Regions from separate parts of the Halomonas sp. SS10-MC5 genome, predicted to be linked through region 2. Evidence: riboswitches for the same ligand, from Rfam matches in the RefSeq annotation. Region 2 holds a riboswitch; the other holds the start of a gene.
What was found. Region 2 has a riboswitch for cobalamin ahead of I4484_RS01070 (TonB-dependent receptor). Riboswitches for the same ligand answer to the same signal wherever they lie in the genome.
Positions count from the first base shown of each region.

Region 1: linked by a shared signal. The riboswitch ahead of I4484_RS13970 (TonB-dependent receptor) and the one ahead of I4484_RS01070 (TonB-dependent receptor) in region 2 are both predicted to bind cobalamin.

Region 1 is NZ_CP065435.1:2,993,484-3,002,347, forward strand. Features, by position in the region: gene I4484_RS13950 (cobyrinate a,c-diamide synthase) at 1-67, opposite strand, end outside; gene I4484_RS13955 (ABC transporter ATP-binding protein) at 69-836, opposite strand; gene I4484_RS13960 (iron ABC transporter permease) at 836-1,819, opposite strand; gene I4484_RS13965 (cobalamin-binding protein) at 1,824-2,693, opposite strand; gene I4484_RS13970 (TonB-dependent receptor) at 2,740-4,548, opposite strand; cobalamin riboswitch at 4,700-4,930, opposite strand; gene I4484_RS13975 (bifunctional adenosylcobinamide kinase/adenosylcobinamide-phosphate guanylyltransferase) at 4,983-5,411, opposite strand; gene I4484_RS13980 (histidine phosphatase family protein) at 5,363-6,004, opposite strand; gene cobS (adenosylcobinamide-GDP ribazoletransferase) at 5,956-6,711, opposite strand; gene I4484_RS13990 (bifunctional adenosylcobinamide kinase/adenosylcobinamide-phosphate guanylyltransferase) at 6,708-7,268, opposite strand; gene cobD (threonine-phosphate decarboxylase CobD) at 7,265-8,386, opposite strand; gene cbiB (adenosylcobinamide-phosphate synthase CbiB) at 8,406-8,864, opposite strand, start outside.
Region 2 is NZ_CP065435.1:229,442-238,305, reverse strand. Features, by position in the region: gene I4484_RS01080 (iron ABC transporter permease) at 1-751, opposite strand, end outside; gene I4484_RS01075 (cobalamin-binding protein) at 819-1,682, opposite strand; gene I4484_RS01070 (TonB-dependent receptor) at 1,729-3,564, opposite strand; cobalamin riboswitch at 3,719-3,935, opposite strand; gene hmpA (NO-inducible flavohemoprotein) at 4,461-5,633, shown strand; gene I4484_RS01060 (hexameric tyrosine-coordinated heme protein) at 5,833-6,183, opposite strand; gene I4484_RS01055 (efflux RND transporter permease subunit) at 6,295-8,864, opposite strand, start outside.

The sequences.
Region 1 (8,864 bases), 1.7 Mb from region 2:
CCTGGCCGGAGCCGGGGGCGGTGATCAAGGCGGCATGGGTCTCGCCGCGAATCGTCGAGTCGGTCATATCACCTCACGGGAACGAAAACGGGGGCGCCGTCGATTTCGGCGGTGGCCAGGCGCTGGCCGTAGAGCCGCTCCAGGGCGGCGGGCACCAGCAGGCGCTCGGCCGCCCCCCAGCACGCCTCGCCGTCGGGATAGAGCAGCAGCAGATGATCGCACCAGCGCGCCGCCAGGTTGAGGTCGTGCAGGCACATCATCACCGCGCGGCCCTCGGCGGCCTGCTCGGTGAGCAGCGCCATCACGGCGCTCTGGTGGTGCAGGTCAAGATGATTGGTGGGCTCGTCGGCGAGCCAGATCCGCGGCGCCTGGGTCAGCACCGTGGCGACGGCCAGGCGCTGGCGCTCGCCGCCCGAGAGCGTGCTCACCAGGCGCTCGGCCAGGTGGTCGACCTCAAGGCGCTCGAGGGCCGCCTCGGCAAGGCGCAGGTCCTCGCCGCCCTCCATCTGCCACGCCGAGAGCCAGGGGTGGCGGCCGATCAGCGCGGTCTCGCGCACCGTGGCGGGAAAGCCGTCGTGGCGTTCCTGGAACACCAGGCCCAGCGTCTGCGCCACCTGCCGTCGGCCCAGCGCCGCCAGCGGGCGGCCGTCGATCAGTACCTGCCCGGCCCGCGGCGCACGCAGCCCGGCCAGGGTATGCAGCAGCGTGGTCTTGCCGGCGCCGTTGGGGCCGAGCACGCCCCACACCTGCCCCGGCTCGACGCTGAGCGTGAGCGCTTGGCCGTCATGCCGCCCCGGCACGTCGATCACCAGCTCTTGAGTCTCGAGGCGGTTCATCAGCGGCTCCGGTACAGCAGGAAGAGGAAGGTGGGCACGCCGAGCAGCGCGGTGATCACCCCCACCGGCAGCTGCTCCGGGGCGATCATGGTGCGCGCCAGGGTATCGGCCAGCACCAGCAGGGAGCCGCCGGCCAGGGCACAGGCCGGCAGGATCAAGCGCTGGTCGTTGCCCAGCACCAGGCGCAGCATGTGGGGCACCACCAGGCCAACGAAGCCGATGCTGCCGGCAGTAGTCACGGCGGTGGCGGTAAGTACGCTGGCGACGAGGTAGATCGTCCACTCCAGCGGGCGCACGTTGACCCCAAGTGCCGCCGCCTGCAGAGGGCCGCGGGCCATGACGTTGAGGCTGCGCCCCAGCGGCACCAGCAGCAGGCAGATGAGCAGCAGCAGCGCCAGCGGCGGCCAGGGCGTGCGTGCATAGGAGAGATCGCCCATCAGCCAGTAGAGCATGCCGGGCAGGCGCTCGGCGGGGCTTATCGCCAGCATCAGGGTGATCACCGCGCCCCAGCCGGCGGCGACCACCACGCCGGTGAGCAGCAGCCGCGAGGGCGTCCAGCTGCCGGTGCCGTGGGCCAGGCCGAACACCAGCAGGGTGGAGAGAAAGGCGCCAAGGAAGGCGGAGCCGGTGATCACCGCTCCGCCGAGCCCCGTCAACATCGCCGCCAGCGCCCCCACCGAAGCGCCGCCGGAGAGGCCCAGCACGTAGGGGTCGGCGAGCGGGTTGCGCAGCAGCACCTGCATCAGGGCGCCGGCGACGGCGAGCAGCCCGCCCACGGCGAAGGCCGAGAGCGAACGCGGAATGCGCAGCTCGAGGATCAGCGTGCGCGCCAGGGGGCTGCCCTCGCCCCGGACTACCGCCCACACATCGCCAAGGGTGAGCGCGGCGCTGCCCCACGTGACCGACACCAGCAGCGCCGCCAGCCCCAGCAGGGCCAGCGTCCCCAGCGGCAGCCACAGCGAGCGTCGGCGCGGCATGCGCATGGCGTCAGCGCTTGTCACGGGCACGGTCGAGCTTCTCGCAAAACAGCCGGCTGCCCTCCAGCAGCCTCGGCGTGGGGCGCTGGATCAGCGACGGCGGCACGAAGTAGAGATTGCCGCGCTCCACCGCGGCCAGGTCGGGGTACTGCTCCCAGTGAGCCAGCCACTCCCGGTTCTCCTCGCCCATGCCACCGGCCAGGATCGCCTCGGGGTCGGCGGCCAGCACCGACTCGTCGTCGATGCGCGGCACCAGCCGCGACAGCTCGCCGAAGACGTTGACCCCGCCGCACAGGGTCAGCACCTTGCCGATCAGGTGGTCGTCGTTGATGGTCATCAGCGGCTCGTCCCACACCTGGTAGAACACCGAAATCGGCTCGGCCTCGGCGTAGCGCTCGGCGAGTGCCGCCATGCCATCGCGGAACTCGGCGGCCTCGCGGTCACCCGCCTCGCGGGTGTCGGCGAGCCGCGCCAGCCGCTCGATGGCGTGGGACACGCCCTCGAAGTCCCGCGGCTCGATGTAGAACACCGGCATGCCCAGCGCCTCAATGGTCTCGAGCTGCTCGGGCGGGTTGCCGGTGACCCAGCCGATCACCAGGTCGGGGCGCAGCGAAACGAGGGTCTCCAGGTCCATACGCGTGTGGCTGCCCACCGAGGTGACCGCCTGAGCCTCGGGCGGATAGTCACTGTAGGCCACCACCGCCACCACCTTCTCTCCCGCCCCCGCGGCATAGACCAGCTCGGTCGCGCCCGGCGAAAGCGCGGCGATGCGCTCTGCCGGGGCCGAAAGGCACACCTCGCGGTCGCGGTCGTCGATGGCGCACAGCGAAGCGGCGCGTACCTCGCCGGCCACCGGCCCCAGCAGGGCCAGCGCCAGCAAGGCAGCGGAAACAGCAGCGGGGCCAAGGGCCCCGCCGAAGCGGCCGCTACTGGCCGAAGTGAACACTGACGAAGGCCGCGCGGCCGGCGTTGGGATAGTCACGTGCGGTCTCGTACTCCTTGTCCAGCGCGTTCTCCAGCGTCAGGCGGGCCGACCACAGCGGGGCAAACTCCCAGCCGGCACGCAGGTTGACCAGCCCGAAGCCGCCGATACGATCCTGGTTGGCCGCATCGTCGTAGCGATCGCCTTGCAGGATCCAGGACCCGCCCAAGGACCAGTCGCCCAGCTCGCGGTCCACGTCGAAGCGGGCGCTCTGGCTGGCGCGACGCTGGATACGATTGCCGGCATCGGCACCGCTACGATTCTCCGGATCGGTCCATGTCAGTGCCGTAGCCAGCGTCCAATCCCCGAGTTCGACGCCACTCGACAGTTCGACGCCGCGGATCCGTGCCTCGGCAATGTTCTGCGGCGCCCAGAGCCCGCTCGGGGTCGGTGCCCAGGCGATCATGTCGTCGAGTTCGGTGCGATAGGCCGCCAAATCCCAGAACCATTGCCGATATTGGCCGCGCACACCCACTTCGATGGTTTCGGAGGTTTCCGGATTGAGCTCGGGGTTGCCGGAGTTCGGCCAGTACAGGTCGTTGAACGTCGGCGCGCGAAAGGCAGTACCGTAGCTGGCTCGCAGGGTATGAGCATCATCCAGATCATAGCCCAGTGCCAGGCTGCCGGTGACCTCGTCGCCATAGGCTTCGTTATCGTCGTAACGCAGCCCGGCCTGTACGGCGAAGGGCGAGAAATCGAGCAGACCCTGGGTGAAGACGGCGCTGTTGTCACGGCTGGAGACGGCAAAATCCGTGGTGCCCGATACCTTGTCTTCGCTATGCTCCACGCCGGCGATCAACTCATGCATGCCGAAACTCAGGGTATTCTGCCAGCGGGCGGTCTGGGTCCGGGTCTCGATGAGCGAAGGGAAGTCGGTATTGAAGGTGTCGAGCTCATCGCGAGCTTCACTCAATGTCAGTCGGCTGGTCCACCGCTCGGTCACAGGCAGTTCGCCATAGATGCCTGCCACCTGCTGCACGAAGTCGCTCTCGCCGTCGACGAAAGCGTTGCCGCCTCGAGCACGCAGGGCCAGCATGCCCACCTCCCCCCCCCCATCGAAGGTATGCGCCAGGCGTGCCAGCGCCGAGGTGTTGTCGTAGCCCTTGTCCTCACCATCGCGGCGCAGCGGGGTGCCGTCGGTCGTGAAACGGCTGCCGGCGAAGCTGTAGCGGGTGCCGCCGCTGCTGCCGGAAAGCCCGGCGCTGTAGCGCTGGGTGTCGAAGGAACCACCACCTGCGGAGATGCGCGGGTGCGGTCCTCCCTCCTGCGCCTCATGGGTGAAGAGCTGAACCACGCCGCCCACGGCATCGGCACCGTACAGGCTGCCGCGCGGGCCACGCACGATCTCGGCGCGCTGGAACATGCGCGGGTCGAGATAGTGCCAGGCCGCGCCTCCGGCGGTGGCGGAGCGCAGGCGGATGCCGTCGATCATCAGCACGGTCGATTCACTGCCGGTACCGCGCAGGTAGATACTGCTCGCCTTGCCGAATGATCCGCGGTCGTTGACGTCGACCCCCGGCTGCCCTCGCAGCAGATCGGTCACGCTGGTGGGATCCTGCCGGCGCAGGGTGGCCTCGTCGAGCACGGTCACGGAGGAGAGACTCTCGTCGGCGGTGCGCGGCGCCAGGGTGGCGGTGACCACCAGCGGATTGAGCGCCACGGCATCGGCGCTCTCGCCGGTCGGATCTTGAGCCTGAACGGCCAGCGGAAGCGCGGCCAGGCCAAAGGCGGCCAGATGATGCTTGGTTTTCATTCTGATTCCCTTGCTCGCCGTGCCTACCCGCACGGTCTTCTTTGCGAAGCCGGGCGGCATGGGAGTCGAGAAAGGGAGAGAAGTGAGGCGTCTGCCCTGCCTCGAGGTTACCCACCGCAACCCGGCATGAAGGGAGAGCCGAACGATTTGTCGAGCTTTCCCGCTCTCAGGCCGGTCTCCGGGCTGACGAGCGAAGCGTCGACGGCACGCTTCGGGCCCATCGCCTTCCCATGCTTGAGCACAGTGGCGCGATGATGGACCCACACTCGATCACCGTTGCGGGGGCAGCGTCGGAATGCGCCTTCTTCAAACCTGAAGAGGACCACCGACTTCCCGTTTAACCTCGAAATGACAATGAGGCACCTGAGAGTGGGCGTAAGCTAGCAACCGTAGCGCCGGGCGTCAACGCATCGTTGCGCTCTGGCTGATATGGATCAACGAGTTAGCCCTTTCACCAGGCCATTCCATACGTACCACACCCGCTCGCAGCGAGCCGTGGCGTCCTGGGCGAGCCAGCCGTTGAGGTCGCGCAGGCGCCTGTTCTCGCGGCCGAGGGGCACGACGGCGCGGCCCATTTCCACCACGATCAGCACGGCCTGGCCGCCCTGCGCGACTTCCCAGTCCCGCAGCGCATCGAGCTCCCGCGCCATGGCCTGACGCAGCCGGTCGTCGTCGGGCTCGGCGTCGAGCCGCTCGCCGATCCAGCGTTCCCAGCCCTCCAGCACCAGGCATGAGGTGTCGGCCACCGATGGCCACGCCTCGAGCCGGCCTCCCGCATGGGCGGAGTGCCAGCGGGGCTCCTCGAAGCGCTGCCTTACGACGCCGCGCTTGCCGGCGCAGGTACCGCCGATGAAGAGTTGCATTGCCAGCGCTCCCCGTCATGAGTGAAGGTGAATCGCCGCCCCTCGGCCTGAACGACGCCGCCCTCCCAGAAGCCGATGTCCTCGAAGCGGCGGCGCAGCTCTCGAATCACGCCGCCATGGCAGACCACCAGCGCGCGATGGTGGCTGTGCGGCGAGCAGCCGTTCACGAGATCGGCGAACCAGTCGTCGAGCCGCTGGCGCAGCTCGGCGGTGGACTCGCCGCCGGGCGGCGGCTGCTGGCCTTCGCTGTCGATCCAGGCGCGATAGAAGGGCTGCGACTTCAGCTCATCATAGGTGCGCCCCTCGTAGTCGCCGAAGTCGAGCTCACGCAGGCGCGCATCGAAGTGCATCGACCAGGCCTGCTCGCGCCCTTCGATCACGTGCGCCAGGGTCTGCCGACAGCGAGTCAGGTCGCTGCAGTGCACGGCATCGAAGCTCTGCTCCGCCAGCGCCTCGCGCAGCCGGTCGAGGCCCGGCAGGGCGTCGGGCAGCAGCAGCGGGATGTCGCGCTGCCCCTGGTAGCGATGCTCGCGGTTCCACTGCGTCACCCCGTGACGAACGACCACCAGCTCCAGGCGACCAGCAGCAGCCATAGCTCTCCTCCCTCGATTGCGGTTCCGACGATGTCGCCGTTGATGCCCTTGAAGGCGCGCAGCATGCCCCAGGCATAGAGCATCAGGAACGGCGCCAGTGCAAGGCACAGCCACGCCCCGCCCGACACCAGCACGGCCAGCGGCAGCAGCGGCAGCGCCGCGAGCCAGAGATCGCGCAGTGAAAGGTCGCGCTTCCAGCTGGCGGCCATGCCCTCGCGCCGTGCCGCCGGGGCCACCACCAGCAGCGCCACGGCTGCCAGGCGGCCCAGCCCCAGCACTATCAGCAGCAGCAGGCCGGCGCCGGCGTCGAGCAGCACGAACAGCAGCGCAGCCTTCCACAGCAGCAGGAACACCAGCGCCAGGATGCCGAAGCTGCCCACATGGGGATCCTTCATGATCTCCCACTTGCGCTCCAGCGGCGCGTTGCTGCCCAGGGCGTCGGCCACGTCCATCAGGCCGTCCAGGTGCAGCCCGCCGGAGAGCGCCACCCACAGCGTGAGCAGGGCCAGCGCCAGCAGCAGCGCGGGTAGCAGGTTCTCGAGCAGCGCGGCCGCCGCCGCCAGCAGGCCGCCGAGCAGCACGCCCACCAGCGGATAGCAGCGCACCGCCCAGCGCCGGGTGGCCGGCGTCCAGGGGCAGGCGAACGGCAGCGGCAGGCGGGTGAGGAACTGCAGCGCCAGCACCAGGCCAAAGGCGGCGTCTTTCATGAGCGCTCCCCACCACGGCGTTTCCACACCTGCGGCAACCCGGCCATCACCTGGATCACCTCGTCCGCCTCCTTCGCCACCAGGCGGTGAGCCCGCTGCAGGAAGGCCAGGTAGCGCCACACCTCGGCGTCCTCGGGGGGCATGCCCTCGTTGACGTCGTTGGAGACGATCACCAGCGCCACGTCGCGTCGCCGGGCCTCGGCCAGCAGGCGCTCGAGCATGGCGATGCCCCGCGCCTCGTCGAGTTCGCCGGCATACTCGCTTGCATAGAGCAGTTGGCTGGCCCACAGGGTCAGGCAGTCGAGCAACAGCGTGCTGCCGGGCGCCACCCACTCGAGGGCGGCGACCAGATCCACCGGCTCCTCCAGGGTGATCCAGCCCTCGCCCCGGGCTTGCCGATGGCGGCCGATGCGGGCCTGCCACTCGCCGTCGCTGCCGCTCCTGGCGGTCGCCAGGTAGTAGCGGGCCCCGCCCCGCTCGGCCTGCCAGCGCCGCGCCAGGGCTTCGGCATGGGTGCTCTTGCCGGAGCGCGCCCCGCCGCTGATGAAGGCGATCATGGATGTCTCCAACGCGCGATGGCCTCGACCAGCGCCCGGTTCTCCGGCCGCGAGCGCACCGCCACCCGCAGCCAGGCGCCCTCGAGGCCGATGAAACGGTGGGTATGACGGACGAGAATGCCACCGCGCGCCAGGTGTTCCAGCAGCGCCGGCATCGACCCGCCGCGAGCCTCCTGAAGCCAAGCATCCCTGAACAACAGGAAGTTGGCGTGGGACGGCACGATGTCGAGCCCCAGCGACGCGAGCTCGCCCTGTAGCCAGGGGCGCTCGGCGTCGAGCCAGGCGCGGGTTCGCGCCAGATAGTCCCGGTCCGCCAACAGCGGCGCGACCAGCCCCGCCGCCAGGGCGTTGACGCTCCACGGCGGCTGCAACTCGGCAATAGCGTTTACCGCGGCGGCCGAGCCCAGCAGATAGCCCAGCCGCAGGCCGGGAATGGCATACAGCTTGGTCATCGAGCGCAGCAGCAGCAGGTTGTCGAAGCGAGCCAGCAGCGGCGTGAGCCGCTCGTCCGGCGTGGCGAAATCGACGAAGGCCTCGTCTACCACCAGCATGGCGCCGTGGCGCTGGCCTGTCGCCAGCAGGCGCTCGATGATCCCGCACTCGATCAGCGTGCCGGTGGGGTTGTTGGGGCGACACAGGAACAGCGCGCCGGCATCGCGCATGGCCCCAGCGGCACGCGCCTCGTCCAGCATGAAACGCTCCCCCGTCAGGGCGAGAGGCTCCACGGCGATGCCGTAGTGACGACAGGCCCGCTCGTACTCGCCGAAGGTGGGCTGCACGATGGCGACCCGGCTCACGCCGCGCCTGGCCAGCAGCGCCGCGGCGAGGAAGATCGCCTCGGCACCGCCGTTGGTGAGCCTTACCTGCTCGGGCCCGAGCCCTTCGGCGTGCGCGATGGCTTCTCGCGCCTCGCGATAGTCGGGGTCGGGATAGCGGGCGAGCTCCGCCACGCTGGCGGCAAGCCGCTCCGGTAGCCACGAGGGCGGCCCCAGCGGATTGAGATTGGCACTGAAGTCGATGACCTCACTGTCGCCGGCGAGGCCGAACCGCGGCAATAGCTGCTCCGGACGCCCGCCGTGGCTTGGCCAGTCGTTCATGTTCTCGTTCGCATTGCTCATGGCATCGCTCATTGCCTCTTCACATGAGCCCCCTTCCCGCCAGCACGAACATCACCATCAGCAGGAAGAAGGCGCTCCAGGCACCGTGCATATGGCATATGGCGCGCTCGATATGGGCGACTCGCAGCGGCTCGTGGGGCTCGCCCATTAGGGCCCGCTCCGACACCTGCCCAGCGTAATGATTGACGCCGCCGAGCTGCACGCCGAGCAGGTACGCCATCATCGCCTCGGGCCAGCCGGCGTTGGGGCTGGGGTGGCGCGGCGCATCGCGCCGGGTGCCGGCCAGCGCCCCTCGCCCGCGTGTCCCTGGCAGCGCCAGGGCGGCCAGCCACATGGCCAGCGCGGTCAGTCGCGCCGGCACCCAGTTGGCCAGGTCGTCGAGCTTGGCCGAGGCGTAGCCGAAGTCGGCGTAGCGCTCGCTGCGATGGCCGACCATGGAGTCCAGCGTGTTCACTGCCTTGTAGGCCAGCGCCAGGGG
Region 2 (8,864 bases):
CCAGCATCAGGCGCAGCATGTGCGGTACCACCAGGCCGACGAAGCCGATGCTGCCGGCCGTGGTCACCGCCATGGCGGTGAGCAGGCTAGCCGTGATGTAGATCGTCCACTCCAGCGGACGCACCACCACGCCCAGGGCCGCGGCCTGCAGCGCCCCGCGGGCCAACACGTTGAGGCTGCGCCCCAGCGGGAAGGCGAGCAGGCACACCCCCAGCAGCACGACGAGCGGATAGCCGGGTGTGTGGGCGTAGGATAGATCGCCCATCAGCCAGTAGAGCATGCCGGGAAGACGCTCAACGGGGCTCACCGCCAGCATCAACGTGACCACCGCGCCCCACCCGGCCGCCACCACCACGCCGGTGAGCAGCAGGCGGGAAGGCGTCCAACTGCCGGTGCCATGGGCCAGGCCAAAAACCAGCAGTGTCGAGAGAAAGGCCCCGGCGAAAGCCGAGCCGCTGATCACCGCGCCGCCCAACCCGGCAAGCATCGCCGCCAGCGCTCCCACTGCGGCACCGCCCGAGAGGCCCAGCACGTAGGGGTCCGCCAAGGGATTGCGCAGCAATACCTGCATCAGCGCGCCGGCCAATGCCAGCAGGCCACCGGTGGCAAATGCCGAGAGGGCCCGCGGCACACGCAGCTCCAACACCAAGGTGCGCGCCAGGGCGTCGCCGCGCCCCAGGGCCACCTCCCACAGCGCGGCGGGGGTGATGTTGACGCTGCCGACCGACACCGCCAACGCCATGGCGGCCATCGCCGCCAGCGCCAGCAGGCCCAGCGGGAAGGCCAGCCCTCCGTGCCTGACAGCAACCAGTGAGTACCTAGCGGCGTGCACGGGCTGCCTCCAGTTTCTCGCAGAACAGCCGGCTGCCCTCGAGCAGGCGCGGCGTGGGGCGCTGGATCAGCGACGGCGGCACGAAGAAGAGGTTGCCCTCCGCCACCGCCGTGAGGTTCGTGTACTGCTCCCAGTGGGTGAGCCATTCACGGCTCTCCTCGCCCATGCCGCCGGCCAATATCGCCTCGGGGTCGGCGTCGAGCACCGACTCGTCGCCGATGCGCGGCACCAGGCGCTCAAGGTCGCCGAAAACGTTGACGCCACCGCAGGCGGTCAGCACCGAGCCGATCAGGTGCGCGTCGTTGACGGTCATCAGCGGCTCGTCCCACACCTGATAGAAGACGCGCACCGGTGCTCGCCCGGCATAGCGTTCTCGAAGCTCGATCATGCCGTCGCGAAAGCGCCTCGCCTCGCGATCCGCGGCATCGGCTGTGCCGGCCAGGCGTCCCAGGCGCTCGATGGCGCTGGCCACGCCCTCGAAGGACCGCGGCTCGAGGTAGAACACCGGCAGGCCGAGCGCCTCCAGCATCTCCAGCTGCTCGGAGGGATTGCCGGTCACCCAGCCGATCACCAGTGTGGGCCGCAGGGCGACGAGGCGCTCCATGTCGATGCGCGTATGGCTGCCCAGCGAAGGCACCGCCTGGGCCTGCGGCGGGTAGTCGCTGTAGTCCACTACGGCCACTACCTGGTCACCGGCCCCGGCGGCATAGACCAGCTCGGTCGCACCGGGCGACAGCGCGGCGATGCGACCGGCGGGCACCGGCAGACACACCTCGCGGTCGCGGTCGTCGGTGGCGCAGAGCGAATCGGCATACGCCTCGCCGGCCGCCGGCCCCGACAGGGCCAGCAAGGCGCTGAAACCTACGGCGGGGCCAACGGCCCCGCCGAACCGGCCGCTACTGGCCAAAGTGGACACTGACGAAGGCCGCACGACCGGCGTTGAGGTAGTCATCGTCATCGAAGAAACGTGTCGTGACATACTCTTTATCAAGGGCATTCTCCACAGTCAGTCGAGCCGACCACAGCGGTGCAAACTGCCAGCCGGCACGCAGATTGACCAGCCCGAAGCCACCGATTCGATCCGTGTTGGCGGCATCTTCGTAGCGATAGCCCTGCAGAACCCAGGAGCCCCCCAGGAACCACTCGCCCAGCTCACGATCCACGTCGAAGCGGGCGCTCTGACTGGAACGGCGCCTAAGACGATTTCCGGTAGCCCGATCTTCAGGGTCGGTGTAGGTCGCGGCGGCAGCTAACGTCCAATCATCTACCTCAGCGCCCACGGAGAGTTCGACGCCACGGATACGCGTAGTGGGTACGTTCGTTGTCGGCTGCCCCATTTGCTGCCAGACGATCAGGTTGTCAATATCGGTCTGATAGATTGCGGCATCCCAGAACCAGCGCACATATTGGCCACGTACTCCGAGCTCCACCGTTTTGGATGTTTCCGCTTCTAACTCGGGATTGCCAAACCCCGGCCAATAAAGGTCGTTGAAAGTTGGCGCCTTGAAGGCGGTGCCATAGCTGGCTCGCAGGGTATGGTGGGAATTGATGTCATACCCCAGCGCCAGGCTACCGGTAATCTCGTCACCGTAGGCTTCGTTATCGTCATAACGCAGGCTGGCTTGAACGGCTAACGGTTCGAAATCGAGTAGCGCCTGGCCGAAAACGGCCTTGTTATCACGCTCCTCGATGTCATAAGGACCATCCCATGGCATATTCCCCGTGACACTACCGGCCACGCTATCGTTCATATACTCCGCACCGATAATCAACTCATGCCCCCCTGAAGTCAGCGTGTTCTCCCAGCGGGCCGTGCGTGTCTGCGTATCAAGGATAGACCCCCAGAAGTGGTTGACGCTTTCATCGCGCGCTTCGCTCAGCGTCAAGCGACTACTCCAGCTGTCAGTTACCGGCAGTTCTCCATAAATTCCCGCCACCTGCTGCATATAATCAGTCGTGGCCATGGAGCCGCTCTCGTCATACTCCGTGGTACCGCGGGCTCTCAGCGCCAGAAATCCCACTTCTGCGCCGCTATCGAAGGTGTGCGACATTCGCGCCAGCGCTGAGGTGTTGTCGTACCCCATATCCTCACCACCACGACGCACCGGCGTGCCATCGGTGGTGAAGTGGCTGCCGGCAAAGCTGTAGCGGGTACCGCCGCTACTGCCGGAGAGTCCTGCACTGTATCGCTGGGTATCGAAGGAGCCGCCGCCTGCAGAGATGCGCGGGTGCGGGCCGCCCTCCTGAGCGTCATGGGTGAAGAGCTGCACCACGCCGCCTACCGCGTCGGCGCCGTAGAGGCTGCCCCGCGGGCCGCGCACGATCTCGGCGCGCTGGAACATGCGCGGGTCGAGGTACTGCCACGCAGGGCCGCCATCCGTAGCGGAGCGCAGGCGAATGCCGTCGATCATCAGCAGACTCTGGTTATTCGAGGTGCCGCGAATCGACACGCTGCTCTGTTTGCCGAAGCTGCCGTTGGAGCTGACGTCCACTCCGGGCTGGCCGCGCAGCAGATCGGTGACGCTGGTGGGGTCCTGACGCCGCAGGGTGGCCTCGTCGAGCACGGTCACCGAGGAGAGCGTCTCGTCGGCGGTGCGCGGCGCCAGGGTGGCGGTGATCACCATGGGATTGAGGGCGACAATATCGGTGTCTTGCGTGACAGTGGCCTGGGCCTGAACGGCCAGAGGAAGCGCTGCCAGGCCGAAGGCGGCCAGATGATGCTTGGTTTTCATTCTGATTCCCTTGCTCGCCGTGCCTACCCGCACGGTCTTCTAGGCGAAGCCGGCTGGCGGGAAAGGGATCGAGAAAGGGAGAGGTGAACGGCGGCGCCAGCCCTGCCTCGGAGTCGCCCACCGCAACCCGGCATGAGGGAAACGCTGTCATACAGCATTTCCTGCACTCTCTGGCCGGTCTCCGGGCTGACGAGTGGACAATTAACGTCCCAGAAGGCCACCTTCCCGTGTCAGGGCACAGTGGTGTAAGGCTTTCCTTGACTCGATTACCGTTGCGGGGGCAGCGTCGGAATGGCACGAGGCGCACCGACTTCTCGTTTCACCCCGGCGCGTCTGCGCGCGCCTAGGGCACCTGAGAGTGTCGCTAAGCTAGCAATCCGACCCCGCACGGTCAACGACAGCGGCGTGCCGGAATGCGACATGCCCTGCCATATCAGGCGGTTGACGAGCCCATGGCGGCCGAACGCCTCGTGGTCGTAACCAGCCAGCTTGATCCACAAGCACTCACGGGCTCGGTCGGGGTGCTGAGCTTCACGTTCCGAGAGACCGTGCGTTCGACCACCGACCGGGCGGCTCTGATGACGCATTCATCTGCAGCCTCCCGGAAATTGCCGGCACCATCGAGAACAAAAAGTTGCAGGCCATGCGGGAAGGCCGAGCTGAAGCGTGCATCAGAAGCGCTAGATATACTAAAAAAGCCACCGTGTACTAAGGGCTGACGTTCCCCGGCCCCCCTGCAGGAGTGCCTTTGTAGCAGCCCTTCTTGCTTTTCGATCCTTTGCGCCCCCACGTTATGATGGGTTTGCTTTGCTCTGCGACAATTCGCCTCAGGTTCGCGCACCAAATAACAAGTATTTTACATGCTTATTATAATTTCCCCGACGAAGGAGACCCTCATGCTCACCTCACAGCAGGAGCAGCTCATCGAGGCCACCGCCCCGGTGGTAGCAGAGCACCTCGATGCCATTACCCAGCATTTCTATCCGTTGATGTTCAAGCGCTACCCCGACGTGGCCTCGCTGTTCAATGAGGCGCACCAGCAGAGCGGTGCCCAGCAACGGGCCCTGGCCGGTGCCGTATTGGCCTACGTGCAGCTGCGCCAGGATCCCGCCAGGGCGAGAGGAGTGCTGGCCACAGTGGTAGAGAAACACGTGTCGCTGGGCATTCAGCCCGACCAGTACCCCATTGTCGGCGAGTGCCTGATGGCCGCCATCGGCGAGGAGCTGGGTGACGCTCTGACGCCAGAGATCGCCGAAGCGTGGGCAGCGCTCTATGAAGAGCTGGCCGGCCTGTTGATTGAGCTGGAGGATCGTCGGTACCAGGCTTTCGCTCTGAAACCCGGTGGCTGGCGCGGTTTACGTCGATTCCGCATCGCCGCGACTCGGCAAGAAAGCGCGATGATTCGCTCCTTCGTCCTCGAGCCGGAGGACGAAGGCCCGGTAGCAGATCATGAGCCCGGCCAGTACATCGGCGTGCGACTCGGTATCGAGGGCGAGACGCTCTATCGCCACTACAGCCTCTCGGACCTGCCAAATGGCCGCACCTATCGGATCTCGATCAAGCGTGAGCCCGAGGGTCGAGCCAGCCGCTACTTTCACGACGTGCTCAACGTTGGCGACAGCGTAGACCTTCTGCCACCGGCCGGGGAGCTTACGCTACAGGGAGGCAATGAACCGCTGCTGTTGATCAGCGGTGGAGTGGGCCAGACACCTATTCTGCCGCTGGCTCGCCAGGCGCTGGCCGAGGGTAGGCAGGTAGTCTATCTTCATGCCGCCATCGACGCCGAGCATCACGCCTTCCGGCAGGAGGTCGCCGCGATGCGCGAAGTGCATCCCTCTAAGCTCAAGGTCGTCGCCATACACGAACACGGCGACGATGCCGACCACTGCGGCCGCCTCGATCGCGAGCTACTGAGACACTACCTGCCCGCATCCAACCCGCGCTGCTACTTCGTTGGCCCCCAGGGTTTCATGAGTGCGGTGAACCAGGCCTTGGCAGAGCTCGGCGTTGAAGAGGATCGACGCCACTTTGAGCACTTCGGCCCGTCCCGCCCTATTGAAGCTGCCTGATACTCTCACTACTAGCCCCGTCAAAGGCACAGGCCATCTTTGGCGGGGTCGAGCATTTCGCGCCATTACCCATCAGCGCCTACCGCGCTGAACACTGCATCGAGGCATCTGATGCCGTGCGCGAACAGCGCCAAGCAGAAATAGCATCCGAGCCAGATCATTCGGCTTGGAGTTAGCGATAGTGTCTTAACTGGACCGGTCACTCGCGCCAGTAGTCGTTAGCCGCAGCCACCGTCTGGAAATGGGTCGCAATGACATGCGAAATGGCAATAAGGCTGTTGGGATCTGCTGCGTACTCCGGTCGTAGCTCTTTTCGCACTTCGGCATCGGTCTGTGTCGTGGCGACACCCTTCTGCGATAGTTTCACGGCCAGGGCAAACCCCTCCTGAGGAGTTTCCGTCATGAGACTGGGCAACCACGAATCGGAGGCTGCCTGCCCCTCGTGTTCGTCCGCCGATAGGACGGCCGCACCCATCAGTAGCCCTAGGAGGCTTACGATAGCAATGCTTGCGTACCTGGGCGCGGAGGACTTCGGCGCAATGATCGTCATGGCTGGCTCCTGTTGTTTTCGTTGTGCCTTGCCGGGAGGACATTTTATAAGAAGCATTCAATCTACCTTTTCAAGACTAGAGTCTATTCCGGCCCCGTCAAGAGAAGGATTTCAGTCCTTGCTCAACTGATCCGGGAGCGGCTCCATCTCCGTTGCCTTGCCTAGCCACCCCCAGTCGTCGAACAGCACGTAGAGTGCCGGGATCACCAACAGTACGAGCACAGTAGCGCTGAGCAGGCCAAACACCACCGAGATCACCAGTGGCTTGATGGCCGCCGCCTGGGTACTGGTTTCTGCCAGCAGTGGCAGCAGCCCGGCGATGGTAGTGGTGGACGAGATCAGGATGGCACGCAGCCGGTCGCGGCTGGCCTGGCCGGCGGCTGCAACGGCATCCAACCCACGCTCGCGATGGGTCTTGATGAAGTGGATCAGCAGGATGGCGTTGTTGACCACAATACCGGCCAGCGACGCCGCACCAATCAGCGAGGGCATGGAGAGGTAGTAGCCCATGAGCACATGGCCCCAGATGGCGCCGATGAAGGCCAGCGGGATCGAGAGCATGACGATTAGCGGCTCCACATAACTGCGAAACTGGAAGGAGAGGATCACGAAGATCCCCACCAGGCCGATCAACAGCCCGCGGCCGATGGAGCCGCCGGTCTCGGCGGAGCTGGCCACCTGCCCCTCGAAGGAGATCGCCACATTGGGGTGGCGGGTAAGGAAAACCTCCAGCCAGCCGCTACCGGTGAGGTCATCGACGATAGCCTGGCCGCTGGCTTGGCGTGCATCCACGTTGGCTTCCACGGTGACGGTACGCCGCCCGTCGATACGGGTGATGCGCGCCCATTCGCGTCGCTCCTCGGCGTTGGCCACCACCTCCAGAGGCACCCGGAGCCCACCCGGCAGGGCGATGGTAAGGTCCGCCAGATCATCAAGGGAGCTTCTGTCCCCCTCGGCTAGGCGGATCAGCACTTCGATCTCCTGGTCGCCGATGCGCTGGGTATCGGCAATCTCACCCAGCAGCGCCGCGCGCAGCTGGCCGGCCACCTCCTCGGCGGAAAGCCCCAGGCCGTGGGCACCCTCGGCCATGGAGAAGGCCAGCTGGGTCTTGCCCAGACGCAGGTCATCCATGACGTTGTGGACGGCCGCGTAGCCCTCGAGATGGCCCCCCAGCTCCAGCGCCGCCGCCTTCATGGCTTCTAGGTTCTCCCCGGCCAGTCGCACTTCTACCGGCACCCCGGCGGGGCCGAAGCCGGGTTCCTGGATGATAAGCCGCTGCAGGCCCTCGATCTTGCCGATAGCCTCCCGCCATGCCTCGGTCAGCGTATCGAGGGTGACACTACGTCGCTCGGCGGTGAGCAGGTCGACGCTGACGGTGGCCACATGGGGGCCCGCCTCTCGGGCGCTGAGGTTGTGGTTGAAGCGCACCTGTATCGCCTCGACCAGGGAGGCGCCCTCTGGCTGTTCGGGTGAGTAGCGCGCGTCCAGGTCACGCATCGCCGCCTCGACCCGCTCGGCCACCGCCTCGGTGCGCGCCAGGGGCGTACCCTGGGGCATCAGAATGCGCGCCTCCAGCACGTCGCCATCGATATCCGGCATCGCCTCACTACCCACGTGCCCCCCGGCAATGAAGCCGGCGGAGGCCAGGGTCACCGTCAGCAACAGGCCCAGCACCGCATGCCGAAAGCGGATCGCCCGGTCGGCCAGCCCCCCGACGGCCTCACGAAAATTTGCGAAACGTCGCTCGAAGGCGGCCCGGAAGCGGGAGTCGTGACCATCGCCCAGGCTCCCCACGCTGCCTTTGAGGTGGTGAGGGAGGATCCAGAACGCCTCGATGAGGCTCGCCATTAGCGCTGCGATCAGCACTACTGGCAGCACCTCCAGCACTGCACCCAACTCCCCGGCAAGGAAGGAGAGCGGGGTGAACACCGCTACCGTGGTAAGAAATGACGAAAGCACCCCGGGCAGCACCTGGCGGGTTCCCTCGACCACTGCCTCCAGCAGCGACTTCCGGTGCAAGGCATGAGAGGCGATGTTGTCGGTGATAACGATGGCATCATCCATGACGATACCGATGGCCATCAACAGCGCCACCAGAGTGATCATGTTGAGCGACAGCCCGGCGAACGCCATCACCGCGAAAGCGCCCATGAAGGCAACCGGCAGACCCAGCACCGCCCACAGCGCCAGACGGGGGCGGAAGAACAGGCTCATCACCAGCACTACCAGTACCAGGCCCATCAAGCCGTTATCCACCAGCATCCGCAAGCGGTCGCGGACAATGCTTGTCGCATCCTGGGTCAAAGTCAGCGATATGCCGCCGTCGAAGCGGTGACGCTCGTCCTCGAGCAGCGCCTCGAGCCGCTCCTTGACCGTCAGGGCATCTTCACGCAGCGCCTTGCTAACCTCCAGCACCAGCGCCGGCTCGCTATTGAAGCGAAGCGTCTCTTCCGCGCGCTCACCGGCCTCAGTGAAGGTGGCCAGCTCACCAAGAGTAAGTTCACCACCTCCGGTGTCGGAAACTACCACCAGCTCGGCCAGTTCGGCCATGGAGCGGCGCTGGTCGGTAAAGCGCAGCAAAATATCGCGATCGGCCGTTTCCAGAGTGCCCAGCGGCAGGTCCAGGCTCTGAGCGGAGATGCGTTGCGCCAGCTCCTGAGCCGAGAGGCCATGCTGGCCGA